Regions from separate parts of the Paenibacillus sp. FSL R7-0128 genome, predicted to be linked through region 1. Evidence: a T-box and tRNA genes for the amino acid it is inferred to sense, from the RefSeq annotation. Region 1 holds a T-box; the other holds one or more tRNA genes.
The links. The T-box of region 1 lies ahead of pheS (phenylalanine--tRNA ligase subunit alpha). A T-box ahead of a tRNA ligase gene usually reads a tRNA of that ligase, here a tRNA-Phe.
Positions count from the first base shown of each region.

Region 2: it has a tRNA-Phe gene. The T-box ahead of pheS (phenylalanine--tRNA ligase subunit alpha) is inferred to sense a tRNA for this amino acid. The anticodon was not compared.

Region 1 covers NZ_JBBOCD010000001.1:2,054,809-2,069,849, forward strand. Annotated here, with positions in the region: gene NST26_RS08345 (hypothetical protein) at 1-1,468, opposite strand, end outside; T-box leader at 1,689-1,963, shown strand; gene pheS (phenylalanine--tRNA ligase subunit alpha) at 2,023-3,057, shown strand; gene pheT (phenylalanine--tRNA ligase subunit beta) at 3,401-5,845, shown strand; gene NST26_RS08360 (hypothetical protein) at 6,050-8,515, shown strand; gene NST26_RS08365 (sugar-binding protein) at 9,022-10,011, shown strand; gene NST26_RS08370 (sensor histidine kinase) at 10,008-11,441, shown strand; gene NST26_RS08375 (helix-turn-helix domain-containing protein) at 11,478-13,058, shown strand; gene xylF (D-xylose ABC transporter substrate-binding protein) at 13,306-14,352, shown strand; gene NST26_RS08385 (xylose ABC transporter ATP-binding protein) at 14,440-15,041, shown strand, end outside.
Region 2 covers NZ_JBBOCD010000001.1:6,566,906-6,581,946, forward strand. Annotated here, with positions in the region: gene NST26_RS27800 (RidA family protein) at 1-151, shown strand, start outside; gene NST26_RS27805 (monooxygenase) at 176-1,672, shown strand; tRNA gene NST26_RS27810 (tRNA-Leu) at 1,868-1,946, opposite strand; tRNA gene NST26_RS27815 (tRNA-Cys) at 1,978-2,051, opposite strand; tRNA gene NST26_RS27820 (tRNA-Gly) at 2,060-2,134, opposite strand; tRNA gene NST26_RS27825 (tRNA-Gln) at 2,141-2,215, opposite strand; tRNA gene NST26_RS27830 (tRNA-His) at 2,236-2,311, opposite strand; tRNA gene NST26_RS27835 (tRNA-His) at 2,360-2,435, opposite strand; tRNA gene NST26_RS27840 (tRNA-Trp) at 2,463-2,536, opposite strand; tRNA gene NST26_RS27845 (tRNA-Tyr) at 2,543-2,628, opposite strand; tRNA gene NST26_RS27850 (tRNA-Thr) at 2,635-2,710, opposite strand; tRNA gene NST26_RS27855 (tRNA-Phe) at 2,726-2,801, opposite strand; tRNA gene NST26_RS27860 (tRNA-Asp) at 2,823-2,900, opposite strand; tRNA gene NST26_RS27865 (tRNA-Met) at 2,905-2,981, opposite strand; tRNA gene NST26_RS27870 (tRNA-Val) at 3,014-3,089, opposite strand; tRNA gene NST26_RS27875 (tRNA-Glu) at 3,110-3,184, opposite strand; tRNA gene NST26_RS27880 (tRNA-Ser) at 3,222-3,311, opposite strand; tRNA gene NST26_RS27885 (tRNA-Asn) at 3,315-3,390, opposite strand; rRNA gene NST26_RS27890 (23S ribosomal RNA) at 3,453-6,379, opposite strand; rRNA gene NST26_RS27895 (16S ribosomal RNA) at 6,658-8,218, opposite strand; gene NST26_RS27900 (nucleotidyltransferase-like protein) at 8,653-9,528, opposite strand; gene NST26_RS27905 (DUF2614 family zinc ribbon-containing protein) at 9,657-10,022, shown strand; gene NST26_RS27910 (glycosyl hydrolase family 18 protein) at 10,128-11,849, opposite strand; gene perR (peroxide-responsive transcriptional repressor PerR) at 12,043-12,474, opposite strand; gene NST26_RS27920 (DUF4097 family beta strand repeat-containing protein) at 12,599-14,527, opposite strand; gene NST26_RS27925 (GNAT family N-acetyltransferase) at 14,565-15,038, opposite strand.

The sequences.
Region 1 (15,041 bases):
CAATGGATTTGGACGTTGCATTGCGTATCGTTAGTACAGCCTGTACCAGATCCTCGCTGCCCCAAGGCAGACGCAGCAGCGAGTCCAGAGAGACAGCGAAGGTGCCATAGATATTGGTTACGCTGGTCTCAGAGGCGAGATGAATCTGTCTCTCAGGCGTATAAGGGATGCGGAAATAGGCCACAGGCAGCGTTACTTTATCCGCGCTGGCTGCGGGAGCGATCATTCGCAGCTCCAGCGAATTCTGAGCCAGCTCCAGCGGAACACTGGCGCTCAGCTCAATCAGCTTTTCTTCCAGCGGCTTCAGGGTCAGGCTGCTCAAGGCAGTGGCCGTCACCGGGAAGCTATAGCCTTCCGCCGACTTGACGTTAAGCTCATAAGCAGGCAAAGTAACGGCTGTGCTGCCGGTATTCTTCACCCGGAGCTGATAGCTCCAGACACCATTCCCGTTATCCGCATGCACACTTGCCTTCAGCAGCTGCAAGTCTACCAGATTGCTGTCGATGGAGACCTTTTTGGTATAGCCCGCTGCTACAGTGAAATCTGCAGTTACCGCAGCCGGAAGTGCGTAGGAAGAGACAGGCAGGTACAGCTTGAGTCCTTCATCCAGCTTGGCGATCTGCAGCGTCATCTTGCTGAGATTCATGTAGGAGGGGATCTCGGTCATATAATAGAGCGTCTTCTTCTCCTGAGGCTGAAGCTTGAATTCGGAGCTGCTGTCATCCAGCGTAAGCGTGAAGACAGAGCCGCCCGAGGATTTCAGGTACAACGTATAGCCCGGATCTGTAAGCACTTTGGTACCCAGATTGGTTAGGCTGAGCCCGACCTTGGCATAGACTTTGCTGTTATATTTGTAGATTTGCACGGATTCGGCTTTGGTGCCGGCAGTAATGCCGCCGAGTTCAACCTTTCGGGTCTCCCCTGTAAGCGAGGACAGAGAATAATTGGAAGGAATCGTGAACGTGCCTATACGCTGTTCATAATTAGCGGCGCTGAAATTCCAGCCGTAGATGTTGATTTTGAGTCCTTTGACTGAGGCGGTGGTTCCAATATTCGCATAGTATGTAAGACTGGTGCTTTGTTTAGCAGGGATTTTCTTGACTGCACTGTCTGCGCTGACCGGAATTCCCTTAATGATGCTGCCGCCCGCAGTTACAATTTTGGAGAAATAGTCCGCCAGATTGACGCTGCTGCCGGCAGTGTTGGTATAGGTAAGCGTGTAGGTGAGAATATTACCGCCGGTTTGGCTCTGAATCCCTACATGGCTCAGCTTCACCTGAAGCGTGGTACCGAGCTTGAGCGCACTTAGACCGTTAAGTGTGGAGACTTCCGTGACCGCGCTTGCTGCTGTGGCAGCCGTTGAAGCGGATGAAGCGGCATAGGCCGCGGTTCCCGGGCTTCCAGTGGTTTGACTTGCGGCAAATGTGCTGAGCAGCAGCAGAACAAATGCTTTTTTTCGTGTAAGCATGTAATTTCCTCCTTGTGTGATCTCTTAAGGGAAAATATCAACATTGACTGAATGTCCGCTGAAAAAAAAGCCGTCAAACCGCGCTGAAGCTTAAAGGGAGCTTAAAAAAAGATAAAAAATAAGCGGAATTTGTGCGGCTTGTCAAACTGGCTGTTTTTGCATATAATAGATGGGCATATCTTCCCAAGTGGAGGATCGAAGTGCAGAGGTTATAATCCGCATACATGCAATGATGGAGAAGAGTACGCAGTGCCTGGCTTACAGGGAGGAAGCGCCGCAGATTGAGAGCGTTTCTAAGAGAGCAGAGCTGCCGAAGTTCACTCCGGAGCAGTTCCCTGAATGTGCTTGAAGCACTAGTAGGGGGGACCGGCCGCAGACCGTTATTTCTGTATAAAGTGAGACAGGTCTTTGCCGCACCGAAAGAGGGAATAGTGCTCTTAAGGGAAGCGTACGGCCGTCTAACAAGGGTGGTACCACGGTCTTTTCGTCCCTTTACCGGGAGGAAAGGCCTTTTTTTGTTGAACAATACGAGATTTGAGGGGGCAGTACAAGCCATGAAAGACAAATTGGAAGCACTGAAGGCTGAGGCGCTGACGAAGCTGCAGGCGGTAAACGATCCGCAGATTCTGAATGACCTGCGCGTCAAATACCTTGGCAAAAAAGGCGAGCTGACAGAGGTTCTGCGCGGTATGGGCGGACTAAGCGCGGAGGAGCGTCCGGTGATCGGCCAGGTGGCCAATCTGGTGCGCAGCGCCATTGAAGAGGTGATCAGCGCCAAGCAGGAGCTGTTCCAGCAGCAGGAGACAGAGAGCCGCCTGAATGCGGAGAAGGTCGATGTAACCCTGCCGGGCCGCGGCCTGCCGCAGGGCGGGATTCATCCACTCAGCCGGGTGATCCAGGAGATCGAGGATATTTTCATCGGGATGGGCTTCCAGATTGAAGAAGGACCGGAAGTAGAGACAGACTACTACAACTTCGAAGCCCTTAACCTGCCGAAGAACCATCCGGCCCGCGATATGCAGGATTCCTTCTATATTACGGAAGACATTCTGATGCGCACACACGTGTCACCGGTTCAGGTCCGTACCATGCTGGCCAAGAACGGGGAGACTCCGGTCAAAATCATCTGTCCGGGCAAGGTGTTCCGCCGTGACGACGACGACGGGACCCACTCCTTCCAGTTCCATCAGATTGAAGGTCTGGTCATCGGCCGTAATATCCGCATGAGCGACCTGAAGGGTACTCTGCAGCAGTTCACCAAGGAGATGTTCGGACCTAGCGCGGGTATCCGCCTGCGCCCAAGCTTCTTCCCGTTCACCGAGCCTAGCGTTGAGGTGGATGTGAGCTGCTTCAAATGCGGCGGCGAAGGCTGCCGTCTCTGCAAGCAGAGCGGCTGGCTGGAGATTCTCGGCGCCGGTATGGTGCACCCGAATGTGCTGCGGATGGGCGGATACGATCCGGAAGTTTACAGCGGCTTCGCGTTCGGCATGGGTGCGGAACGGATAGCGATGCTGAAATACGGCATCGATGACATCCGCTACTTCTACACGAATGATATGGGCTTTGTGAAGCAGTTCAAGGGTATTTAGGGATTTGGCGGGGGTGCGCGGGGGCGTTGGACGGATATTGTTAAGCCGGAGGGATGACGGCAGTGCTAATTAAATGACTGCGATTGAAGGACCGGAGGGGAATTTTGGAACTGTAGGAGCGGTAGCGTCCGCCTTTGTGTTTGGATTTCTACCGCGAGAAGCGGTTCTAATCAGGAAATCCAAACACAACAGCGGCCGGAAGTCCAAATATTCTCTGTAGGAACACTGCAATGCAGAATTTTCTTGCGCGAAGTTGACGTGGGCTTGTTTATATCCGCTTCCGCTCCCCAGCACAACCGGCATGGAGATCAATACATCTGAAACAAAAAGGAAGTGTGCGATTATGAAAGTATCAACCGCCTGGCTGGCCGATTATATATCGCTGGAAGGAGTGACCGCTGATCAACTGGCGGACAAAATCACCACCGCCGGCATCGAGATTGACGGAGTAGAACGCCGCAACAAAGGGATCTCCGGGATTGTGACCGGCTACGTGAAATCCAAGGAGAAGCACCCGGACGCCGATAAGCTGAATATCTGTATCGTCGATGCCGGGCAGGGCGAGGATCTGCAGATCGTCTGCGGAGCGAAGAATGTCGCAGCGGGCCAGAAGGTTCCGGTCGCGCTGGTAGGTGCCAAGCTGCCGGGCCTGGAGATCAAAAAAGCCAAGCTGCGCGGCGTGCTGTCGCAGGGGATGATCTGCTCGGCCAAAGAGCTGGGCCTGAACGACAAGCTGCTGCCCAAAGAGCTGCAGGAGGGCATTCTCGTGCTGCCGGAGCAGACCGAGGTGGGCCAGGATATTCTCAAGGTGCTTGGACTGAATGACGAAATTCTTGATTTCGATCTAACGCCGAACCGTTCCGACTGCCTGAGCATGATCGGTGCCGCTTATGAGGTAAGTGCGGTACTGGGCCGTGAGCTGAAGCTGGCTGATCCGGTGGCAGAGCTTGTAGAAACGGGCGGGAAGGCTGCGGACTCCATCAGGGTTACGATTGAGGATGAGGCATTCTGCAGCCATTATGCCGTGCGTTATATTGCCGGAGTGAAGACCGCGCCGTCCCCGCTGTGGATTCAGAACCGCCTGATGGCGGCCGGGGTACGTCCGATTAACAATATCGTAGACATCACCAACTACGTGATGCTGGAATACGGGCAGCCGCTGCATGCATTTGACGGCGGGCAGCTCCAGGGAGGAACCATCGGTGTACGGTTTGCCCGTGAAGGGGAAGGACTGGTTACCCTTGACGGACAAGAGCGCAAGCTTGCGCCGCAGATGCTGGTCATTGCCGACGGCTCAGGCGCAATTGGCCTGGCCGGAGTGATGGGCGGACTGTCTACAGAGGTTACCGCAGACACCGTTAATATCGTACTGGAATCAGCCAAATTCGATGGTGGAACGGTACGCAAGACCTCGCGTCAGCTCGGTCTGCGCTCGGAAGCGTCCCAGCGGTTCGAGAAGGAAGTTGACCCGAATGCGGTCATCCCTGCGCTTAACCGTGCGGCTGCACTGATTGCCCGGTATGCCGGAGGAACGGTGCATGAAGGGATTGTCCAGGCCGGCAGCGCCGCTGCTCAGGAGAAGGTGCTGAACTTATCGCTGGAGAAGCTGAACCGCTATCTCGGGACAGATCTGTCATTGCTGGAAGTGAAAACCCTGTTCGGACGCCTGCACTTCAAGTGCGGTGATGCGGCTCAGGGAATCGTCGAGGTCGAGGTGCCGACACGGCGCGGAGACATTACGCAGGATGTGGATCTGATTGAAGAGATCGCCCGCTTGTACGGCTACGACAACATCCCGACCACCCTGATCGAAGGCACAACAACACCGGGCGCGCTTACCAGACAGCAATCTCTGCGCCGCGAGCTGCGCCGCATGCTCTCGCTGGGCGGATATCAGGAGGTTATGGGCTATTCCTTCATCCAGCCGGAGCAGAGCACGCTCTTCCCTATGCTGGCGGAAGGCAAACAGTCAGTGAAGCTGGCGATGCCGATGAGCGAGGAGCGCAGCGTGCTGCGTACCAGCCTGCTGCCGCAGCTGCTGGACATTGCCCTCTACAATACGAACCGCCGCCAAGGCGATCTGGCGTTATTCGAAATCGGCAACGTCTTCTTCACGGAGGAGGAAGTCCTTACCCGCCAGCCGAGCGAGCTGCCGGTGCTGGGGCTGCTGCTGAGCGGTACGCGTGCAGCCAAGCAGTGGAACGTGGCTGCTGAGCCGGTGGATTTCTTCGACCTTAAGGGTGCGCTGGAGACTGTATTTGCACATCTGGGCCTTACGGATCGCGTAATCTATGAAGGGGACGCGCCTGAAGGCTATCATCCGGGACGCTCCGCTTCCATCTATCTGCTTCAGGCAGAGGGCCGTGTGAAGATCGGTTCGATGGGGCAGATTCATCCCGAGCTGCAACGCCGGATGGATCTGGAGGATACCTATGTATCCGAAGTCCTGCTGCAGCCGCTCTATGATGCGGCACGCGCCGGGCTGCAGTACAGCGAGCTTCACCGCTTCCCGGGCATGGAGCGGGACATTGCGGTGGTAGTCGATGACGCGGTTCCGGCAGGTGACCTGATCGCGGCGATCCGTGAGCACGGTGGCACTCTGCTGCAAAATGTGCAGGTATTCGATATCTACACAGGAGGCAAGATGGAGGCAGGCAAGAAGAGTGTTGCCCTGTCGCTCCTGTACCGCCATACCGAGCATACGCTGACTGACGAAGAGGTTGTGGAAGTGCATGACAAAGTGGTCTCTGCCCTTGAACAAACTTTTGGTGCAGAATTAAGAAAATAGCAGGAATTGTGCAAAGCCGCAGCGAATCCATTTAGAAACAGAGATTCCCTGCGGCTTTTCTGTACCCTTGTGAAGTGCGGAGGAACATGCGAATAAATGCAATGGACGCGTGCTTTTGCCAAAGGTCAGGAAATCACGCTACAATAGGAGCAAGAGCAAAGAAACCAACTTAGAATCCGCACACATACAAAGGAGGGCACAACTGTGGCTATGGACCGGACCCGTGTCGCCGTGGAGATATACGGAACTTCCTACAAGCTTGTAGGAAGCAGCACAGAATATATGAAACAGGTCGCCCGTCATGTCGATGAGCATATGCGTGCAATATCGAAATCACATTCCAGACTGGATACGCCGCGGATTGCGGTGCTTACAGCTGTACATATGGCAGAGCAGGCAATCCAGGTTCAGGATTTCAAGAATGAGCTGAATATGCTGACCGGTGAACGTACCGAGCTTCGCGTGGAGGTGTCACGCCTTCAGGAAGCGCAGCGTGAACAGCAGGAAGAATATGAGAAGCTGGAAGCGGCTGCGAAGGAAGAGGCGGCGCGGCTGATTGCCGCTGCCGAAGAAGAACGCTCAAGACATCTGGAGCAGCAGGAGCAGGAGCGGCAGCTGCAAGCCCAGCTGCTGGAGGAAGAGAAGCAGGCTGCGGCCGCCGGCCGCGAGCAACTGGTGCAGGAGCTGAAGGCACGCGAGGAAGAGCTGAAGGCGCTGCGCGAGGGCCATGAAGCAGAGCAGGCTGCAGGCCGCGAGGCAGCGCGTCAGGAGCTGGAAGCCGCAGAAGCCATGCGGCTGCAGCAGCTGGAAGAGATGAAGGCTGCCCATCAGCAGGAACTGGAGCAGCTGCGCGAGACACTGATCCGCGAGAAGACAGAGACGTTGTCTGCCCTGGAGCAGGAGCTGCATGAGACCCGGGAGTCGATGGGCAGCGAGATCGTGGAGATCCGCTCCACGTTAAGCAAGGAGCTGGCTGATACCAAGGCTGCGCTCACAAGTGAGCTTACCGGGGAGCGGGAAGCGCTTGAGAAGGAGCTGGCCAAGAACAAGGAGCTGCGGCAGTCCCAGGGGACGCAGGAGCACCGGCACAAGCAGCAGCTTCAGGAGCTGGAGAAGCAGCTTGGCGAGCTGCGCGGCGGAACCGGGCAGCTCCAGTCCCGGCTGCGTGCGGCGGAAGCCGGGCTTAAGGGTGAACGCGATGCGCGGCTGACGCTACTGGCGCAGTACGAAGCTGTCCTGAAGCGGGAGGAGCAGCTTGGCGAAGAGCTGAAGCTTGCCGCTGAGCAAGGAGAGCAGCAGAGTGCGGCGCTGGAGGAAGTGCGCAAGCAGGCTGCGGCTTCGCAGAGCGAGGCGGAAGCGCTCCGGAGCGGGCTGCGGGAAGCAGAGGACAAGCTAAGCGCTGCGCTGGAAGAGCTGAGCACGGCGAACGAGATGGGCACCCTGCTGAACGAAGAGCTGGAAGGACTGCGCCAGCAGGTTGCAGCTGCGCAAAGCGAGGCCGAAACGCTCCGCAGCGAACTGCGGGAAGCAGAGGGCAAGCTAAGCGCTGCGTTGGAGGAACTGCACACGGCGAGCGAGCTCGGCACCCTGTTGAACGAAGAACTGGATGAGCTGCGTAATCAGGTTGCGGCTACACAGAGCGAGGCGGTGGATATCCGCAGCGAACTTCGGGATGCAGAGGGCAAGCTAAGTGAAGCGCAGGAGGAGCTGCATACTGCTAAGGAGCTTGGCAATCTGCTGAACGATGAACTGGAAGGGCTGCGCCAGCGTTATGAGCTGACGCAGGAAGAAGCGGCAGCACTGCGCGCATCGCTGCGGGAGACCGCAGATCAGCTCAGCCGGACACAGGTCGAATTCGACCGTACGGCAGAGGAAGCGGCATCCTGGCAGGAGCGTGCGAACAAGCATATGGAGGATATCAGCGAGCTGGAGATGAATCTTCTGGAAGAAGGGGAGAAGTCGGCAGCCTTGCAGCGCGAAGTGGAGACTCTTCGCGGACAGGCAGACGGAATGGTTCAGCAGCTTGATCAGGAGGCGCGTCTGCGTGCCGAAGCGGAGCAGGAGCTTGCTGTTCAGCAGGAGGCGGCAGAAGCAGCCCGCAAGGAACTGGCTGCGCTGCGCGGCCATTACGAGGAACTTATCGCCCAGTACGATGAGATTCTTCAGGACGGGGAGCAGCTGAAGGAACGCTACGAACTGCTGGAAGCCGAAGGCGAGGAAGCTGCGCGGCGTCTGGAAGAGCTGTATGAGGCGGGCCGTGAAGCTGCCGCTGCGGCGGCGGAGCAGCAGGAAGCACTCCGTGAGACCCGGGAGTACGAAGCTACCTGGAAGCAGAAAGTTGAGGAGCTTCAGCAGCGCGAGCAGCAGTGGAACGAGCAGGAAGCACAGCTGCGCGAGGAGATTGAGATCTGGCAGCAGGAGGCCGGTGAAGCCGAGGCTCAGGCGGAAGCAGTCAGCCGCTCACGTACTGAGGCGGCGCAGCAGCTGGATGAGATCGGCGAGAGCTATGAGATGGTCCAAGGCCAGCTGCGGCTGGTTCAGGCCCAGTTCGAGCTGCAGCAGGGAGAGCTCGAGAAGCTGTCCCAGGAGCATCGCAGCTTGCAGGCGGAATATTCCAAGCTACAGAGTGAATATAATGAATGGATTCAACTGATCGAACAGGACAGTTGAATGGCGGATGCATCACAGGAAGAGCTGTTGTAAGCAGGAATGCTTAGAACGGCTTTTTCTGCTGTGCAGGGACGGGGAACGGATTCCTCCTTAGGGGGACTGCAAGGGGGGAGTGAAGAAGACATCTAGGCTGCTATCTTGGACAAATCCTGCAATAAATACAACATTCGTACTTCTGAGGCAGCAAATTGCGGGAAATCCTGCCCAGAATGCAACATATCTCAGCCAACGACCGCTCCACTGGTAACATTCCTGCAAAATGTGCAACATTTGGCGTTCTCAAGCTACAATCCGATATGAATCCTGCAAAATGTGCAACACTTGGCGATAACAGCTCATGATGAGGAGCACAAGTGCCCCTAAATCACCAGATGTGAGCTAAATTAGTTCGAACATATCTACGAAGAATACATTAGCCTAACTGCCCCCTGCATGGAGTGCTTTTGACATAATAAGTATTGCAACCGGTTACAACCCGGGGTAGGATGTTGGTTGAGGTGAACGGGATGGATAAGAAATGGGTCAGCGGCGTTGGGGTTGTTGTGCTTTTTATACTGTTGTCATATTTGTTTATAGGCTTCGCGCGCCATTCTGCCCGGATGGGCAATATTGTCAAGGAATTAAGCGGCCAGCCCAGTCAGGACAAGCCCGGATATCATATTGTGCTGATCGAGCAGGAGCGGTACCACCCTTACTGGGAGATGGTCGAGAAGGGGGCCGCAGAGGCCGCAGCGAAATACGGGATAGAGATCGAATTCACGGGACCGGTGCGCAATAACATGGAGGAGCAGATCAGCCTGCTGGAAAAAGCGATTGCCGCTAAAGCGGATGCCATCATCGTCCAGGGGCTCAACGACGAGAAGTTCACGCCGGTGATTGATAAGGCGGTGAACCGGGGGATTCCGGTGATCACGATTGACACGGATGCTCCGGCCAGCCGGAGACTGGCCTATGTGGGCACTGACAATGTAGCTGCCGGTGAGGCGCTGGGGCGCATGGTAGTGAAAACGACCGGCGGAAAAGGCAAAATAGGCGTAATCATCGGCAGCGAGCTGGCCAAGAACCAGCTTCAGCGTCTGGACGGGCTGAAGAACATCGTAAAGGACTACGGCGGCATGGAGATTGTCGATGTCCGCAGCTCCAACATCTCGCATATGGAGGCGATCCAGCAGGCGGCAGATATGCTGCGCTATCATCCGGAGATCGATGTCATGGTCGGCACCAGTTCAACGGATGCGTTGGGCGTCTTGCAGGCATCGAGGAGCCTGAAGCGCGGTCCGCTGACCATTATCGGCTTCGATAATCAGGCGGAGACACTGGATGCCATCAGCCGGGGAGCGATCACAGCGACTGTCGCACAGCAGCCTTACCTTATGGGGAATATGGCGGTCCGGCTGCTCCATGATTATTTTAATGGTGCCCATTTACAAACCCGGTATTATACCGGAGTGAAGGTACTGGATAAGACCAATGTGCAGGAGGGAGAGAGCCTATGAGTATCCGCCTGAAGCTGCTGATCTGTATTCCGCTGCTGGTGCTGCTGATGAGCTCGGTCTCCTTCGTACTGTTCCAGAGCGGGAAGAATGTGCAGGAGAGCTACCACCTGATGATGAACCGGATCATGCTGTATAAGGAGGTATCCTATGAGGTCGGCGAGAATATGCGCTCCTTGAACCGCTTCATTATGCAGGTGGATACCGACAGCTTCCCGGAGGTGGAGAAGCATCTGGGCGCGGTACTGGAGCTGCGCAGCAGGCTGGACGGGATGAATACCATCGGGGGCAGCGGCCTTCCGCTGATGAACTACAGCCACCTTATTGATACTTTTGTCGAGCAGGCGGGCCAGATGATCACGGAGATTGACGGACAGGATGCGAATTCGCTGGCAGGTGCCTATATCGAGGCGGAGCAGACGCAGCGGTTCATCCGTGAGGAGGCCCAGGAGCTGGTCGATTTGGAGCTGGACCAATATAAGCCGATCTACGCCGAGATTATGTCTACGACAGCGAAGCTGAACCGGATGGGCAGTCTGCTGGTGATCACCGCGGCGCTGCTTAGCATCTGTATGGCCGTCTGGCTGTCCAGCAGCATTACCGGACCGATCCGCCGCCTGGTGGCAACGGCCAAGCAAATCTCGAAGGGACGGATGGATACCAAGGCGCCGGAGAGTGTTAATAACGATGAGATCAGCATACTGTGCCGCGCTTTTAACGGGATGATCGATAATATCCAGGAGCTGATGAAGGAGAACATCAAGAGTGCGGAGAAGGACCGGCTGGTCAAGGAGCTGGAGCTGAAAATGCTGCAGAGCCAGATCAATCCGCATTTCCTGTTCAACACACTGAATTCCATCGCCAAGCTTGCGTATCTGGAAGGGGCGGCGAGAACCAGCGATCTGACCGTGTCGGTCTCGCGTCTGCTCCGCTATAATCTGCAAAAGCTGGACCAGGCTGTTCCGCTGCGCGAGGAGGTCGAGCATGTGAACGAGTATATCAACATCCAGCGGGCCCGCTTTCGGGACCGGATTGCTTTTGAAATGGAGATTGATGAGCAGGCGATGGACGGGATGGTGCCGTGTCTGACGCTGCAGCCGATCTTCGAGAATGCCTTCGTTCACGGTCTGGAGCAGATGGAGGAGGGGGCTATACTTACGCTATCGATCCGTTACCGCAGCGGGCAGGTGGAGATTGTAATCAGCGATAACGGAGCGGGCATGAACCGCGAGACGGTAGCCCGGCTGATGGGATCGATTCAGCAGGAGGCGCCGCATTCCAGCAGCAAGGGCCAGTCTACCGGGCTTGGGACACATAATGTTTTCAAAAGACTGCATTTATTCTTCGACGGCCAGCAGCTCATCGAGATCAACAGCAGTGAAGGGCAGGGGACGGCGGTGCTGTTCCGGCTGCCCTTCCGGACCTCGGCCTAGAGGCATTCATATGAAGTGAAGGGGGAAGCGATAACGATGTACAAGCTGCTGATCGCAGATGATGAAGCACTGGAGCGGGAGGGGCTGGAGCTGATGATCCGGCATCTGATCCCGGACAAATTCGAATTCCTGCATGCGGGGAACGGGCGGAAGGCGATTCAGCTGGCGGAGGAGCACCGGCCGGATATGATTTTCATGGATATTAAGATGCCCGGGATTCATGGGCTGGAGGCGGTGCGGCAGATTCGGGAGAAGCTTCCGGCGGCGCAGATTGTGATGATTACGGCCCATGATTACTTCGCGTATGCCAAGGAGGGGCTGCTGCTGGGTGTCCGCGACTATCTGCTGAAGCCGGCCCGGCGGGAAGAGGTGGCGGAGGTGCTGAGGAAGCTGATGGCGGTCATCGGGGAGGAGCGGCGGCGCAGGAATGAACAGCTGGAGCTGCAGGAAAAGCTGGCCCATCTGCTGCCGCTGGCCGAGAATGAGCTGACCCTGATGCTCATGCTGGAGCATGTGCAGGATCTGGAGCCGGAGCAGCTGGCCGGGCTGCTGGAGCTGCATTTCAGCAAGGGCTACGCGATGGTCCTGTCATTCCCCCGGCACGGGGAGAGCGGCTGGGAGACGTTCCGGCAGTCCAAGCGGGAGATCTATGAGGCGGTCAAGCAGTTTGCCAAAACAGGACTGGGCTGCCTCGCCGGACCGCTGGCCGGGCATCAGCTGGCGCTGTTCATTCCCTTGCCGCCGGGGAGGACCGGATATTCCCAGCGCGTCAGCTCGCTGGACTGGGGAGAGCGGCTCCGCACCTATACCCGGGAGCGCTTCGGCCTGCCCCTTGGCGTCGGGATCGGCTCGATCCGTGAAGGCTGGGACGGGCTTAGCCGTTCCTACCGCGAAGCCGTCCGCGTATGTGCGGACCACCAGCATTCATTCGGTGTGCACCATTACGATGATATGATCCAGAGCTCGGGGCAGACGGCGGTCTCTCTGGATGAAGAGAAGAAGCTGCTTACCGCCCTGCTCCAGCGCAGCAAGCAGGAGGCCTCCCAGCGCTTCAGCCTGCTGTATGACTCCTTCGAGCAAGGAGGGGACCAGCCGCTGTCCGCCGTGCGTGGGGAGGTAACAGGCCTGCTGCTGTTCCTGGCCAGAGGCGCTCACTCCACGGCCGGTGCAGAGCTGCTGGCTTCGCTGAACGCAGCGGAAGATCCGCGTGCTCTGCGGTTAAGCGCGGAGTCCTGGCTGGAGCGGCTGATCGATGGCCTGGAGGAGGAGCAGGAGCATCACCGGTCCCATGTGCATCAGCGGGCGCTGCTCTATATCAGCCAGAAATATAAAGAGGATATCTCCATGGAGCAGACGGCTGAATATGTGAATCTGAGCCCGCATTATTTCAGCAAATTATTCCGGCAGCATGAAGGAGAGACCTTCATCGACTATGTCACACGGCTGCGGATGAATGAAGCGAAACGCCTGATCTCTGAGGATCAGCTGAACCTGAAGGAAATCTGCTATGAAGTAGGCTATAAGGACCCGAATTATTTCAGCCGGGTCTTCAAGAAGGCTGCGGGGATGACGCCAAGCGAATTCCGCCAGCAGCAGGAGAAGCCGGGTCCTTGCTGAGTGAGCAAGGACTTTTTTGTGCTGTTGCCCCGGATTATCCTATGAAAGCCGGGGCGGAGAATTACATTACAGCAGACAAGACCAAGAATGCGGGTGGAGGGCAAATAAGTGCAGGGAATCGCTGCTCCCGGGGCGGTTTTTCCATGCTACACTTTTTTTGTAAGCGCAATCAAATATAGGACTGACGAAAAGGGGCGTAGTAATCGTGAGAAAATACGGAAGAGCAATTTCCCTCGGGCTGGCGGCGATGGTGCTGGCTGCATCGATGGCGGGCTGCGGTGTGGTCTCAAGCGGTGACAACGAGAAGAAGGAGTCTGCTGGAGCGGCCAAGGACGGGGACAAAATTGTCATCGGCATGTCCATGGATACCTTGAAGGAGGAGCGCTGGCAGAAGGACCGGGATATTTTCACAGCAAAAGTACAGGAGCTTGGCGGTGAAGTGAAGGTGCTGGCCGCGAACGGGGATGATGCTACCCAGCTAAGCCAGGCGGAGCAACTGATCTCCCAGGGTGTGGATGTGCTCGTGGTCATTGCCCATAATGCGGAGGCTACGGCTCCCATCGTGGATAAGGCGCATAAGGAAGGCATCAAGGTTATTGCTTATGACCGGCTGATCAACAATTCCGAGGTGGATTATTACATCTCCTTCGATAATGTGCGTGTCGGTGAATTCCAGGCTCAGGCGGTTATCGACAAGGCTCCTAAGGGCAATATCGTCTACATCGGCGGCGCAGATACCGATAACAATGCCCACATGTTCAAGGAAGGCGCGATGAATATTCTGAAGCCGCTGGAAGAGAAGGGCGATATCAAAATCGTCTACGACCAGTTCTCCAAGGACTGGAAGCCGGAAGAAGCGCTGAAAAATATGGAGAATGCGCTGACCGCGAACAATAACGATGTACAGGGCGTTGTAGCAGCGAATGACGGGACAGCAGGCGGCTCCATCCAGGCGCTTACGGCGCAGGGCATGGCGGGCAAAATTCCGGTATCCGGTCAGGATGCTGACCTCGCTGCTGTACAGCGTATCGCGGAAGGCACACAGCTGATGACGGTCTACAAGCCGATCAACGCGATTGCCACGAAGGCGGCGGAAATGGCGGTGGCAGCTGCCAAGGGCGAGGCTATTTCGACAGATAAGACTGTTAACAACGGTAAAATTGATGTTCCATCCGTGCTGCTTGATCCGCTTGCCGTCAACAAGGATAACCTGGATGTGCTGATCAAGGACGGCTTCCACAAGCTGGAGGATGTGTATAAGAACGTTCCGAAGGACCAGTGGCCGAAACAATAAGGGCAGCCTGTACGGCAAGCAGATGCGGCGCCAGTGGCGAACCCGCATCTGCTTGCTGCTTGAGGGCGGGAAGGAGGAACGGCAGGCATGGATGTACTTGAAATGGTAGAGATCAGCAAGAGCTTCCCCGGCGTGAAGGCGCTGGACCATGTGAACTTCAAGGTGAGGCAAGGAGAGATTCACGCCTTGTGCGGGGAGAACGGCGCAGGCAAATCCACGCTGATGAAGGTGCTGAGCGGACTGTATCCTGCGGGGACATATGAAGGCGAAATCCGCATCGGCGGGGAGAAGAAGGCATTCCACCAAATTACCGATGCCGAGCAGGCCGGCATTGCGATTATCCATCAGGAGCTGGCGCTCGTGAAGGAGATGACGGTCGGCGAGAATATTTTCCTGGGGGCAGAGCCGGTGAAGCGCGGGGCGATCCAGTGGAATGAGCTGTACCATCAGGCTTCGCTGTGGCTGAAGAAGGTAGGGCTGAACCTGTCGCCGGATACGAAGATCGGCAATCTGGGCATCGGCCAGCAGCAGCTCGTAGAGATCGCCAAGGCGCTCTCCAAGCATACCCGGATTCTCATATTGGATGAACCGACAGCGGCGCTGACCGAGAGTGAGGTGTCCATCCTGATGGGCATTCTGAACCAGCTGCGGCGCGAAGGGGTTACCTGTGTCTATATCTCCCACAAAAT
Region 2 (15,041 bases), 4.5 Mb from region 1:
CAGCCCGGATTTGATTTCGATTATTTTTGACGCCGGATTTCATGTGTTTGGCCCTAACTGGCCGAAGACAGCAAGTACCTATATAGGCGTTCAAGCACTAGCCGATCCTGAATGGCTTATCGAAATAGACGCTATCGTGATCTTCCCATAATGTATAAGAAAAGAGGCTATTGATATGAAATATGAAGTTATCCTGATCGGTGGCGGTCCTGTCGGCATGATGTTGGCTGGAGAATTGGCCTTAGCCGGTGTAAAGGTATGCGTCATTGAGCGACTAAAGGAGACAACCCCATATTCACGTGCGCTTACCGTACATCCACGCACGCTTGAAATATTAGATATGCGTGGAGTGAAATCACAATTAATCAAGCAAGGCCGCTTACTTTCGAGAGGACATTTCGCCGGATTAGATACTCCTTTGGATTTCTCGGTGTTGGATTCTTCTTCCAATCATACCCTCTTTTTACCGCAGAGTGAGACGGAGAAGGTCCTGGAGGACTGGACTGTTAGTCTTGGCGCGGAGGTCTTGAGAGAGGTTGAGGCTCTGTCTGTGCATCAGGATGAGAATGGGGTCAACGTTAAGATCGCGGGACCGCATGGAGAAACAACGTTAAGATCAGCTTATGTGGTAGGTACGGATGGAGCCAGAAGCTTGGTTCGCAAACACGCAAATATATCCTTTGAAGGTACAGATGCGACCTTCACGGCTATTCTGGGGGATGCCGTTCTATCTGATTTGGCTCCTATGAGTGTCATATCCCGAATTACAGAACAAGGATTGGTCAGCATCATTCCAATACATGATCATATCTATCGAGTCTTGATGATCGATATGGAGAGACGTAACGTCTCCAAGGATGAGAGCGTTACATTGGAAGAGTTTCGTTCATCGCTCATCCGTACGACCGGAAGCGACCTGGGATTGAACGATGTGAAATGGATGTCCCGATTTGGAAATGCTACACGGCAAGCGGGACGCTATCGGAATGGTCGATTGTTCTTGGCGGGAGATTCGGCGCACATTCATTTTCCCGCTGGTGGACAGGGAATGAACGTCGGCTTACAAGAAGCGATGAACCTAGGCTGGAAGCTTGCAGGAGCAATCAAAGGCTGGGCTCCAGACTGGCTATTAGACAGTTATCATGCCGAACGTTTTCCATGGAATACGGCCTTGCTCCGGAATACCGAGGTCCAAACCCTGCTTCTGGACGTGACGCCTCTCATCACGGAACTGCGAAGCATGCTGGCTAATCTGATTCAAATACCGGAGGCTAATTATCAAATCGCTGCACAAATTTCCGCCCTGGACGTACATTATGCACCCGACGCCGAAGCGCGTTCCCATCCTTTAAACGGGAAACGTTTCAAAGATCTAAGCTTAAAGCTGAAAGACGGGCAATTAATTAACTCCTATCCACTCCTGCACAAAGGTACTTTTCTTCTGTTGCATTTCCATTCTAATGAACAGAATAGCGGTCAATGGGAAACGTATAGCAACCTTCAAGTTGTACATGCCTCTTTAGCTGAGGCTGAGGCGGATTGGAACGACGTCCACACGGCGCTTATTCGGCCGGATGGACATATTGCCTGGGCGATTTCTCTATCCGATCCAAATCCAATTCAAACCATAAAAGAAGGAATCATTCGCTGGTGCGGAGACATTACCGTGTAGTAATTCGGGATAAACTAAAATCACGCAGTGTTGTCTTGCTAGGATCGAAGCCAAGGAACTCCGGTGGCGCTGGTTATCCTTGACCGGCCGGCGGAGCTGGCGACTGGAGGAACTTTTGCGGTAGGGAAATGATCCAGAAAAATAAGAACAGCCCATTAGATGAAAAATCTAATGGGCTGTTCTTACTAAAAATAATACCGGCGAGAGGACTCGAACCTCCACGGTTTCCCACTCGATTTTGAGTCGAGCGCGTCTGCCATTCCGCCACGCCGGCGTACACATATATAAATTCCAGAAAAAAATAATGGAGGTGCCACCCAGATTTGAACTGGGGATAAAGCTTTTGCAGAGCTTTGCCTTACCACTTGGCTATGGCACCACATGAAATGGAGCGGACGACGGGAATCGAACCCGCGACCCTCGCCTTGGCAAGGCGATGCTCTACCGCTGAGCCACGTCCGCATATAATGGCTGGGGATATAGGAATCGAACCTATGAATGACGGAGTCAAAGTCCGTTGCCTTACCGCTTGGCTAATCCCCAATATATTTTTTAAAAGAAAATGGGGCGACCGATGGGTCTCGAACCCACGAATGCCGGAACCACAATCCGGTGCGTTAACCCCTTCGCCACGGTCGCCATGTGAAGCTTTTAAGTTGTATTGCTATGTAATTCTTATAAAAGAAATGGGGCGACCGATGGGTCTCGAACCCACGAATGCCGGAACCACAATCCGGTGCGTTAACCCCTTCGCCACGGTCGCCATATGATTCTTTTATATGAAATTACTTGGCAGGGGCAGCAGGAATTGAACCCACACCAACGGTTTTGGAGACCGTTGTTCTACCTTTAAACTATGCCCCTAAAAAATGGTGGAGGCTGATGGATTCGAACCACCGAACACGTACGTGAGCAGATTTACAGTCTGATGCGTTTGGCCACTTCGCTAAGCCTCCACGGTATGGTGCCGGCGAGAGGACTTGAACCCCCAACCTACTGATTACAAGTCAGTTGCTCTACCAATTGAGCTACACCGGCATATTAAGTTGTGTATGGTGGCGCGGGAGGGAATCGAACCCCCGACACAAGGATTTTCAGTCCTTTGCTCTACCGACTGAGCTACCGAGCCATAAAAGTAATTTTGTAAAGATGGCGGAACCGACGGGATTCGAACCCGCGATCTCCTGCGTGACAGGCAGGCATGTTAGGCCAACTACACCACGGTTCCAAATTGGTTGCGGGGGCAGGATTTGAACCTGCGGCCTTCGGGTTATGAGCCCGACGAGCTACCGGGCTGCTCCACCCCGCGTCATTGAACAAAATCTATTCGGTTAAGATAGATGGTGGAGGCTGAGGGGTTCGAACCCCCGACCCTCTGCTTGTAAGGCAGATGCTCTCCCAGCTGAGCTAAGCCTCCATGTATCAGTTCCAAAAAAATGGTGACTCGTATGGGATTCGAACCCATGTTACCTCCGTGAAAGGGAGGTGTCTTAACCCCTTGACCAACGAGCCATGCTGTGTAAAAAGTATTCAATGAAAAGTAACGCTACGGAGAGAGAGGGATTCGAACCCTCGAGACGCTTGTGGCGCCTACACGATTTCCAATCGTGCTCCTTCGGCCAAACTCGGACACCTCTCCATATGGCTCCCCGAACAGGACTCGAACCTGTGACAACTCGATTAACAGTCGAGTGCTCTACCAACTGAGCTATCAGGGAATATACATATCAGGCTTGATCGCCTGAAAACTGAATCCGAAACGAATCTGCGTGTTAGAAATTTGGATAAGCCCTCGACCGATTAGTATTGGTCAGCTCCATGCATTGCTGCACTTCCACCTCCAACCTATCTACCTCGTCGTCTTCAAGGGGTCTTACATACTGGGAAATCTCATCTTGAGGGGGCTTCACGCTTAGATGCTTTCAGCGCTTATCCCGTCCGTACGTAGCTACTCAGCCATGCTCCTGGCGGAACAACTGATGCACCAGCGGTACGTCCATCCCGGTCCTCTCGTACTAAGGACAGCTCCTCTCAAATTTCCTGCGCCCACGACAGATAGGGACCGAACTGTCTCACGACGTTCTGAACCCAGCTCGCGTACCGCTTTAATGGGCGAACAGCCCAACCCTTGGGACCTACTTCAGCCCCAGGATGCGATGAGCCGACATCGAGGTGCCAAACCTCCCCGTCGATGTGGACTCTTGGGGGAGATAAGCCTGTTATCCCCAGGGTAGCTTTTATCCGTTGAGCGATGGCCCTTCCATGCGGTACCACCGGATCACTAAGTCCGACTTTCGTCCCTGCTCGACTTGTAGGTCTCGCAGTCAAGCTCCCTTATGCCTTTGCACTCTGCGAATGATTTCCAACCATTCTGAGGGAACCTTTGAACGCCTCCGTTACTCTTTAGGAGGCGACCGCCCCAGTCAAACTGCCCGCCTGACACGGTCCCCGTACCCGATGAGGGCACTAGGTTAGAACCTAGATACGATCAGGGTGGTATCCCAACGGCGCCTCCGCAGAAGCTTGCGCTCCTGCCTCACCGGCTCCCACCTATCCTGTACAGATCGTACCCAAATTCAATATCAAGCTGCAGTAAAGCTCCATGGGGTCTTTCCGTCTTGTCGCGGGTAACCTGCATCTTCACAGGTATTAAAATTTCACCGGATCTCTCGTTGAGACAGCGCCCAAGTCGTTACGCCATTCGTGCGGGTCAGAATTTACCTGACAAGGAATTTCGCTACCTTAGGACCGTTATAGTTACGGCCGCCGTTTACTGGGGCTTCGGTTCACAGCTTCGGGTTTAACCCCTAACCGCTCCCCTTAACCTTCCAGCACCGGGCAGGCGTCAGCCCGTATACTTCGCCTTGCGGCTTCGCACAGACCTGTGTTTTTGCTAAACAGTCGCTTGGGCCTTTTCACTGCGGCCCCCTCGGGCTATTCACCCTACCGAGGCACCCCTTCTCCCGAAGTTACGGGGTCATTTTGCCGAGTTCCTTAACGAGAGTTCTTCCGCGCGCCTTAGAATTCTCTTCTCGCCTACCTGTGTCGGTTTGCGGTACGGGCACCTTCTCCTGGCTAGAGGCTTTTCTTGGCAGTGTGAGATCATGACCTTCGCTACTATAATTTTCGCTCCCCATCACAGCCCAGCCTTACGATGTGCGGATTTGCCTGCACACCAGCCTCACTGCTTAGACGGACATCCATCAGTCCGCGTCACTACCCTCCTGCGTCACCCCATCGCTCATAGCGGATTACGGTGGTACAGTAATTTCAAACTGTTGTCCTTCGACTACGCCTGTCGGCCTCGCCTTAGGTCCCGACTTACCCTGAGCGGACGAGCCTTCCTCAGGAAACCTTGGGCTTTCGGCGGATCAGATTCTCACTGATCTTTTCGTTACTCATACCGGCATTCTCACTTGTATACTCTCCAGCGCTCCTTACGGTACACCTTCAACGTATATACAACGCTCCCCTACCCCAGATGCAAAGCATCTAGCCATAGCTTCGGTGGTGTGTTTAGCCCCGTTACATTTTCGGCGCAGAGTCACTCGACCAGTGAGCTATTACGCACTCTTTCAATGGTGGCTGCTTCTAAGCCAACATCCTGGTTGTCTGTGCAACTCCACATCCTTTCCCACTTAACACACACTTGGGGACCTTAGCTGATGGTCTGGGCTGTTTCCCTTTTGACAATGGATCTTAGCACTCACTGTCTGACTCCCGGCAAGAAGTAAATGGCATTCGGAGTTTGACTGAGCTTGGTAACCCTTGCGGGCCCCGCACCCAATCAGTGCTCTACCTCCACCACTCCATTCACCGAGGCTAGCCCTAAAGCTATTTCGGGGAGAACCAGCTATCTCCGAGTTCGATTGGAATTTCTCCGCTACCCCCACCTCATCCCCGCATTTTTCAACATGCGTGGGTTCGGGCCTCCAGTGCGTGTTACCGCACCTTCACCCTGGACAGGGGTAGATCACACGGTTTCGGGTCTACGTCCACATACTGAGTCGCCCTATTCAGACTCGCTTTCGCTGCGGCTCCGGCTTCTCACCTTAACCTTGCATGTTAAACGTAACTCGCCGGTTCATTCTACAAAAGGCACGCCATCACCCATAGATCGGGCTCTGACTTTTTGTAAGCACACGGTTTCAGGTTCTATTTCACTCCCCTTCCGGGGTGCTTTTCACCTTTCCCTCACGGTACTGTTTCACTATCGGTCGCCAGGTAGTATTTAGCCTTAGCAGATGGTCCTGCTGGATTCATACGGGGTTTCACGTGCCCCGCACTACTCGGGATCCGTCTCGGAGAGAACACAGTTTAGGCTACAGGGCTTTTACCTCTATCGCGGGCCTTTCCAGACCTCTTCACCTACCCTATTCCTTTGTAACTCCATGTGAGACGTCCCACAACCCCAAGAGGCAAGCCCCTTGGTTTAGGCTGTTCCGCGTTCGCTCGCCGCTACTGACGGAATCACTATTGTTTTCTCTTCCTCAGGGTACTTAGATGTTTCAGTTCCCCTGGTCTGCCTCTGCGTATCCTATGTATTCAGATACGAGTAACTGCGAATTACCACAGCTGGGTTTCCCCATTCGGACACCCCCGGATCAAAGCTTGCTTACAGCTCCCCGAGGCAGTTTCGTTGTTCGCCACGTCCTTCGTCGGCTCCTGGCGCCTAGGCATCCTCCGTGTGCTCTTAGTAGCTTAACCAATGCGTTTTCCCTAAGGAAAATCGCTAGTATCGCCATTAATATGAAACTTGTTTACACAAGTTCAGCTTAAAGGAATGTTCTAAAACGCAAATTCGTTTCGGTATCCAGTTTTCAAGGATCAAGTTGCTGTTATTATGAAACAATCACAACTGTGATGTTCGGAATAACAGACAATTGAGAGCTTAAACTCTCAAAACTGACCAACGAGTGAGTCACTAGCCGACCGGCTAGATTTAAGATTTGAATGTCTTCATTGCAGAAGACGATTCTCCATAGAAAGGAGGTGATCCAGCCGCACCTTCCGATACGGCTACCTTGTTACGACTTCACCCCAATCATCTACCCCACCTTCGGCGGCTGGCTCCCTTGCGGGTTACCCCACCGACTTCGGGTGTTGTAAACTCTCGTGGTGTGACGGGCGGTGTGTACAAGACCCGGGAACGTATTCACCGCGGCATGCTGATCCGCGATTACTAGCAATTCCGACTTCATGCAGGCGAGTTGCAGCCTGCAATCCGAACTGAGACCGGCTTTGCTGGGATTGGCTCCACCTCGCGGCTTCGCTTCCCGTTGTACCGGCCATTGTAGTACGTGTGTAGCCCAGGTCATAAGGGGCATGATGATTTGACGTCATCCCCACCTTCCTCCGGTTTGTCACCGGCAGTCACTCTAGAGTGCCCAGCTTCACCTGCTGGCAACTAAAGTCAAGGGTTGCGCTCGTTGCGGGACTTAACCCAACATCTCACGACACGAGCTGACGACAACCATGCACCACCTGTCTCAACTTTCCCCGAAGGGCACCTGATGCATCTCTGCTTCGTTAGTTGGATGTCAAGACCTGGTAAGGTTCTTCGCGTTGCTTCGAATTAAACCACATACTCCACTGCTTGTGCGGGTCCCCGTCAATTCCTTTGAGTTTCAGTCTTGCGACCGTACTCCCCAGGCGGAGTGCTTACTGTGTTAACTTCGGCACCAAGGGTATCGAAACCCCTAACACCTAGCACTCATCGTTTACGGCGTGGACTACCAGGGTATCTAATCCTGTTTGCTCCCCACGCTTTCGCGCCTCAGCGTCAGTTACAGCCCAGAAAGTCGCCTTCGCCACTGGTGTTCCTCCACATATCTACGCATTTCACCGCTACACGTGGAATTCCACTTTCCTCTTCTGTACTCAAGTCACCCAGTTTCCAGTGCGACCTCAGGTTGAGCCCAAGGTTTAAACACCAGACTTAAATAACCGCCTGCGCGCGCTTTACGCCCAATAATTCCGGACAACGCTTGCCCCCTACGTATTACCGCGGCTGCTGGCACGTAGTTAGCCGGGGCTTTCTTCTCAGGTACCGTCACTCCGGTAGCAGTTACTCTACCGGACGTTCTTCCCTGGCAACAGAGCTTTACGATCCGAAAACCTTCATCACTCACGCGGCATTGCTCCGTCAGGCTTGCGCCCATTGCGGAAGATTCCCTACTGCTGCCTCCCGTAGGAGTCTGGGCCGTGTCTCAGTCCCAGTGTGGCCGTTCACCCTCTCAGGTCGGCTACGCATCGTCGCCTTGGTGGGCCGTTACCCCACCAACTAGCTAATGCGCCGCAGGCCCATCCCCAAGCAGCAGATTGCTCCGCCTTTCATTCTTCTCTCAGGAGAAAAAAGAAATTATCCGGTATTAGCTACCGTTTCCGGTAGTTATCCCAGGCTTGAGGGCAGGTTGCCTACGTGTTACTCACCCGTCCGCCGCTAAGTCTGAAAGGAAGCAAGCTTCCTCTCAAACTCCGCTCGACTTGCATGTATTAGGCATGCCGCCAGCGTTCGTCCTGAGCCAGGATCAAACTCTCCAAATTGGTATTTAGAAAGAGCGATTGCTCATTTTGAAACATCTGACGAGAATTTACATTCTCATTTTTGGATCTCACCGAAGTGATCTCCAGATACTCACTCGTTGTTCAGTTTTCAAAGATCAAGTTCATCTTCCGTCGCCGTTTTTTATCTCAGCAGCGACCTTTATAATATATCACAGCGCCCTCGTTTTAGTCAACCTTTTTTTTAATTTCTTTTTTCGGCTGATTTACGACTGCATTGCTGCGCATCGTTATGTCAGAGGGACGAGTTATAATTTATCATAAGAACTGCACCCTAGTCAACCCTAAATATTCTATTCCCTTTCAGCTCTTCTGCAAACCTGGACAAATAAAAAAAGAGAGTATATTCACCCTCTCCATTCTCCCGCTAATGCTATCTATATAGAGCTGTTACCGCCAGTAGGCGATTTGTTAACTTAAAGGGTATAACGAATGGCATGACCATCCCCGGCATCCACTGCCCACGAGGCGATCTCCCGAATTAATGAACGGGATACCAGCTTGCGGAGCACAAGCGGCAACTCTGCCTGGAGCGGGCTGAGCCCCGAATGCTGCAGAAGCTCCTTAATGCTCCACGCCTCCTTACGGCTGCCCAGGATATGAAGCAGCATGATACAGCAATCCTCCATTTTTGACATGAGGGCAAATTCACAGGCAAGCAGGATCAGTTCGATTCTCTGGTCCAGTGTCTCTGTGCTGATAGTCAATTCTTCATATAGCTTATGGACCGGGGAGTTCAGGCTTTTCACCTGTCCCCATACTGCCGGTTCGGGGAAATATCCCGCTTCACTCACTTCAATGCGCGCCCAATGATACAAGGCAATGAGTACGCAATTATAGGCATCCATGGTACAGCCTGCTTCAATATAACGCTTGGACTTAATATACATATGTAAAAAACGGGAGAATTCCATGAACAGCACCCGTTCTTTGAGCGGGCCCTCAAACTGGGTGAGCTGCTTACGCATCTCCGCCAAGATCCCCTTCGGGTCCCAGAGTACCTCTCCGGATATCAGGCTGGTAAGAAGCTCGTTGTTATCTCCGGCCATAACAGCACGTTCCAATGCAGATAGACCTACATGCACCGATTGTGTCCGCTTATCACCAGCAATGCTATGGGTTATGATGCGTTCCGTCTCCTGTTCCTCATGCAGCAGAAGGACCACCATATCAAAATCGTGCAGCAGTGCACTTTGAAACGTGGCGTCTCCTCTTTGCCGCCAAGCAACGGCTCCAAGAACATTCTCTTCAAAAGTCTCCCCGCTTAATAGGGTCAAATTGGACAGTTCCATGCTTCCCTCCATCAAATTTGGCGATTTTGCGTCCGTCAGTTATAATCTCTATACATAAGCTTATTCTACATATTCATGCCAGTTCCTCCTGAACAACCGAACTATATTTCAGTTAGGAGATCGTACTCATGAAATTTAAATCGGCTAAAATCAATGCTTTTCGCACCTGGGGACTGCTTCTGACCATGCTTGGCATGGGTCTCATGATCATGGGAACCGCAGGTATTGTATTCTGGGGCTCTGCCGGCAAAGTCGTTGCTGCTGTCGGTCTTGTCATTGGACTCGTCTCCATGATGGCCAGTCTGGCTATTTATTTCTGGGCGGGCATGCTCTCAACCAGTGCGGTTCAGGTGGAATGTCCGGAGTGCCATAAGCTGACCAAAATGCTGGGCAAAACCGACCGCTGCATGTTCTGCCACACCATCCTTACCATGGACCCTGCACAAGCTACCATTACTGCCGAAGAGCTTGAACTCCAGCAGCTTAAACATTGATCGTGTTCATGCAGCGTTAACTGCAATTATTAGTTATTATGCAGCATTCAGATTTTCTTGCAAAAAAGGTGGTGTCCTGTAGAGGACATCACCTTTTTTATATGATTATTTTATAATTCCCTTCAATGCTTCCCATGCCTCCGGACTGGCAAAGCTACGGTTCCAGGCTGCCACACCGCCCAGCTTCAAGGACTGGGCCAGTTCTACCCGGGCTGTGAGCGAGGTGCTGTCCTCGATCCAGATTTTGCGGAGAACATCATCTTCCTTATACTCCACGTAGTTCTGTCCGGCTTCCTTATCGAATACGGGTGTCAGCTTCTTCTCAGCGATGATCTCCTTGACTGCATTCATGCTGACGGCCTTGGAGCTTACCTTGGTCTTCCCCTTCTCGGTGGCTTCCGTCCAGATCCGCGTATAGAGTGGCACTCCCAGAATTAACTTCTCTGCCGGCACCTTATCCTCCTCGATAATCCGGTTCATAGAGGTCTTAACCCACGGTAAAGAGGCTACTGATCCTGCAACCGGACTGGCTGCCCAGTGCTCGTCGTAGGCCATTACAATCAGGAAGTCGGACACGGCGGCAAGCGCCGGACGGTCGAGAAACAGGGACCACATCTCGCTCTTGGACTTCGGCGTAACATCAATAGAAACAATCAGATTACGGCTCTGGGCCATCGGCTTCAGTTCCCGCATGAACTGCGTTACGTTCGGTCCATCCTTGGTGTACACATTCTCGAAGTCGATATTAATCCCGTCTAAGTTATACAGGTCTGCATACTTAAGCATCTGGACAATGGCATTCATCCGATTGTCATACGTGGATAAGGCTTCAGTGGTCAAATCGGGTTCAAAGCTGTTGCTCAGCAGCCCCCATACCTCCATCCCCTGATTATGCGCCCAATCTACATAAGAGCGGTCCGCCTGGCTGCGCACATTCCCCTTCACATCAATAATGCTGAACCAGGTGGGGCTAACCACATTAATTCCAGGCAAGGCTGCGAATTTGGCGGGATTCGGCTTGCGTTCGTACACAGCTTCCCAGAACATGTTAACCGGCTTATCCTTCCAGCTGCGCTGCGCACGTGTAGGTGTTTCGGGCTTTTTCTCTACAGTTCGGGTACCGTCTTCGGTAATATCATCCGCCTGAGCGTAACCCGAATAACCATTATCAAGCTGAGCGAATACCCAGTCCTTGGTGTCCGTGTTCCAGATCCGTACGACATCCCCGGGGTTCATATCAGCAAAAATCGGTGCATGCACCGAGGGTTCACTGCGCAGGGCTTTCGTTTTCCCGCCTTCTTTACCCTTCACCTTGCCAAGCGGCACCGATTCACCTGCAGTCATTAGCAGCACTGCACCGGTATTCGTATCCTCTTCGATCTCGAAGCCGTACAGATTCTCCAGTGTGTCTGCCGGAAGATAGGTCACTTTATCTTTAACCTCGGGAGCAAGGCGAAGCTGCAGAGGTTCATTGTTCAGAGCTGCGGCCGTGGATTCCTCCTGCATGTATAGCAGGCTGCTGTCCGTTGAGAGGATGACTGATTTGCTCTCTTGTTCATACCGGATAGAAGGATCTACATATTCCTGCAAAAAAGGCAGCGGTAAAAGCAGTCCGTCCCCCGTACCCGATGCTGAATAGCCGGTAAGCTGTCCCTTCACAAAAATCGGCTTGTCCAGCCCCTTCCAGTCCGGGTCCAGATGCTGGCGGTTCGGCAGTACATAATAAACAACCCAAAAGGCTGCGGCGGCTATGATGACAAGTCCCAATAAGCGGCGAGTAAGACTTCCACGCTTTGTGACGCGTCTTTGTCTCTGTCTTCTGTCCAAAATAGGTCCTCCAAACCATTCATTGAATTTTAAAAGCAGGCAACACTTCTGTTAAGTATACGCCATGCAGGCGAGCTTGGTTGCGCGAATCTCTTGGAAGGTTTGTATTTTTGTAACAGCTTGATACTCTCTTTATACAAAAAAGCGTGCAGAATCCGCATTCGGACTCTACACGTTATAGGTATTATTCCATTCAGTGCTGCTTCTCTCCGCAGCCTTTGCACACACCGTACAGCTCCATACGCAATCCATGAATCTTGAAGCCTGTGGCCCGTTCGGCCTGCTGCTCTACCTCATGAAGAGTAGAATAGCTGAAATCCTCAATCTTGCCGCATTCCTGGCAGATAACATGATAATGATCAGATACATTGGCGTCGAAACGGCTGGAATTATCACCGTAGGTCAGCTCACGGACCATACCTGCTTCCATGAACATCTTAAGATTGTTATACACAGTTGCCACACTCATGCTCGGAAACTGAGGCTCAAGTGCCCGGTAGATATCGTCTGCCGTAGGATGATTCATAGCTTCCATCAGATACGTTAGAATCGCATGACGCTGAGGCGTAATACGGACACCGGTTGTCTTGAGTTGCTCCAATGCATGCTGTACGCCACTACCCATCCATGCCACCGCCTTTGATTATACACTTAATAATAATTCTAATGTAATTGTATGACTCTGCTTTCAACGTTGTCAATGAAGTCATTACATTATATTCATTATTATATAATAAAAATTCCTTATTTCAATATTTGCTCACATTTAAATTGCTGTTTCCGTCTACACGCAGCTTGAATTCACCGGTTCCAATCTGGCCGGAAAGCACTTTTTTGTCAATCACGAGCCCTGGCAGGTCTGTTACGATATCTCCATATCCGCTGGAGCCCTCCACCGTATAATTACCTGTTAGCGGCAGGAACAGTTCAATATCCCCCACTGCACTGTAAACATCCCAGTCTCCCCCGAAATCCCCGGAGCGGATGCTGATCCGGCCGTTCAGGGATTCGGCATGCAGCTTGGATCTTGCTCCGGATATCTCCACATTGCCATTCTTCGTGGACAGATCCAGCACATCCCCGCTGTCATATGCCGTGATGTTGCCGACCGCCGTTGACAGCTTCAGGGCGCCTCTAACGTCCCAAGCCCCCATATCGCCTCCGCTTGTCCCCAGTTCCACATTGCCCAGGACATCTCTGGCGCGCACCGCGCCGTTTAAGGTTTTACCTTTTACATTGCCGTAAATGCGGTGCAGAATCAACTCCCCGTTCCCGGTCTCCAGCGAGATGTCGGCAATGGCTTCCACATTCTGCAGGGTAATTCCGCCATTCATCGTACGGACGTTCAGGTCGAACCGCCGGTCTTCCGGCAGGGAGATATCCAGGTTGATCCGCGGCTGGCGTTTGCCGGATTCACCGTACGCCTTACTCTGGGGTGTGATTTTGATTGTCGTACCTTCCGTCACCTCGACAAAGGACTGGTCCGCTATGGCTTCCGCCTGCACCCCGTCCAGCTGGTCCACCCATACGGTTGCCGTAATCTCGATATCCTCCACAGCAGCCCGGTGAATGAGAATGTCTCCATTAATAGCGTCAATATTGACCTTGGAGGTGTTCAGTTCGACCGGAACCATCAGCGGAGCCTTCTGATAAGAGCTTCCTTCCGCTTCCCCGTAATCAACTGCCGCCACGGTCAGGTTAAGACTCACCTTGTTCCACAAATGCAGATAGTGCTCCTGCTCGGTTACGATAAACACACATGCAGCCAGTATTACCGCAGAGAACAATCCCCGCAGATCCATCCGCGCTCTTCCGGCAGTACCGTTCTGCTTCAGCCGGCGGAAAAGAATATAGATCAGCAGATACTCTACTCCCCATAATACCGGAATGATAGGCCACCATTTGAGCAGCAGCATCATATAATCTGTTCCATCGCGCCAATCCAGGAGAAGCAGAATTCCGACAGCAGCCAGCGTTACTGAGGCCGTATATCTGCCGATCCGCCGCTTCTTCCGCTCCTTGTCCTGACGCGCTATGGAGTCCCTGGCCATCTCTCTGATTCCCATAAGCAGGCCAAGGCCTATCAGCACCACTGCAACAGCAGCACCGGCAGAGGTCTCAATGAATACGCGAAGCCAGGGCGGCTTTTGCTGGAAAAGAAAGAGCATCGCCCCGCCGATAAGCAGCAGGAGGCCAAAGGAAATCCCCGGCTCGCTGATCCTTACCCGGCGTCTTGAGGTTGTTGTACCGGACTGGATGGTCTCCAGCTCTTCAAGATCATGCTCATCAGGAAACCGCAGAATCCGGTCTGCGTTCTGAAGCGCGTCAAACACATTATAGAAATATAACACCGGAATCAGCAGCCCCAGTAAAATCAGCAGCGGTACATTAATTTGCATCCCGATAGATGAGAAATACAGCAGTGCCACAATATCCAGCACAATAAGGAAAATGACAGAAACCCCTTTGCGGAGCAGCCCGAGATAGAGATGTCCCGTGCCGGGAAGCACTGCAGCAAGCAGGCCGGCTATAAATTTACGTTTACGCGGACGGCGTTTGGGACGGGGAGGGATGTAGGGATGGTTCAATTCTACGTCAGCTTCAGACAGCGGCAAGCCTGCCTCATTCTCTTCTTCCCGCACGGAAAGCTCCTCATGATTCTGATGGCCGGAACTCATTCTCGGTACTCCTCCTTTCTAAATTGGGATGTACTTGTCATTTCAGCCTGCCTGTCCGGTGGAATTCCAGCAGCTCTACTCCAGGAACCACCTCTTCGGACCCGACAGGAATGAACCCGTGCTTGGTATAGAGCGTCACTGCCGGAAGGTTCAGCTTCCCCGTAGATACGATAAACTGCTCCATCTCCGCGTAACGGGCAAAGATAAATTCTAACAGTCTTCCGGCCACGCCTTGGCGGAAATGGTCCGGGCTGACCATCATCCGGGTAACGGTTAGCTTGCCGGGAGACTCCTGGGTGACTGCAACAGCGCCGAGCAGCTCCTCCGTCTCATCGAAGCAGCCGTAGAACTCCTCTGTAACCCGGCTGAGCATGTCCCTCGTCTCCAGCAGCGGCGGTATGTCACGAAACCCGATGATCTCCGCCTCCAGGCGGTATGCCTTATGCTGAAGGCTCCATAGCTCATCCAGCGTGATCTCATCCTGCAGATTCAGCTTCACTATTGTATCCATCCG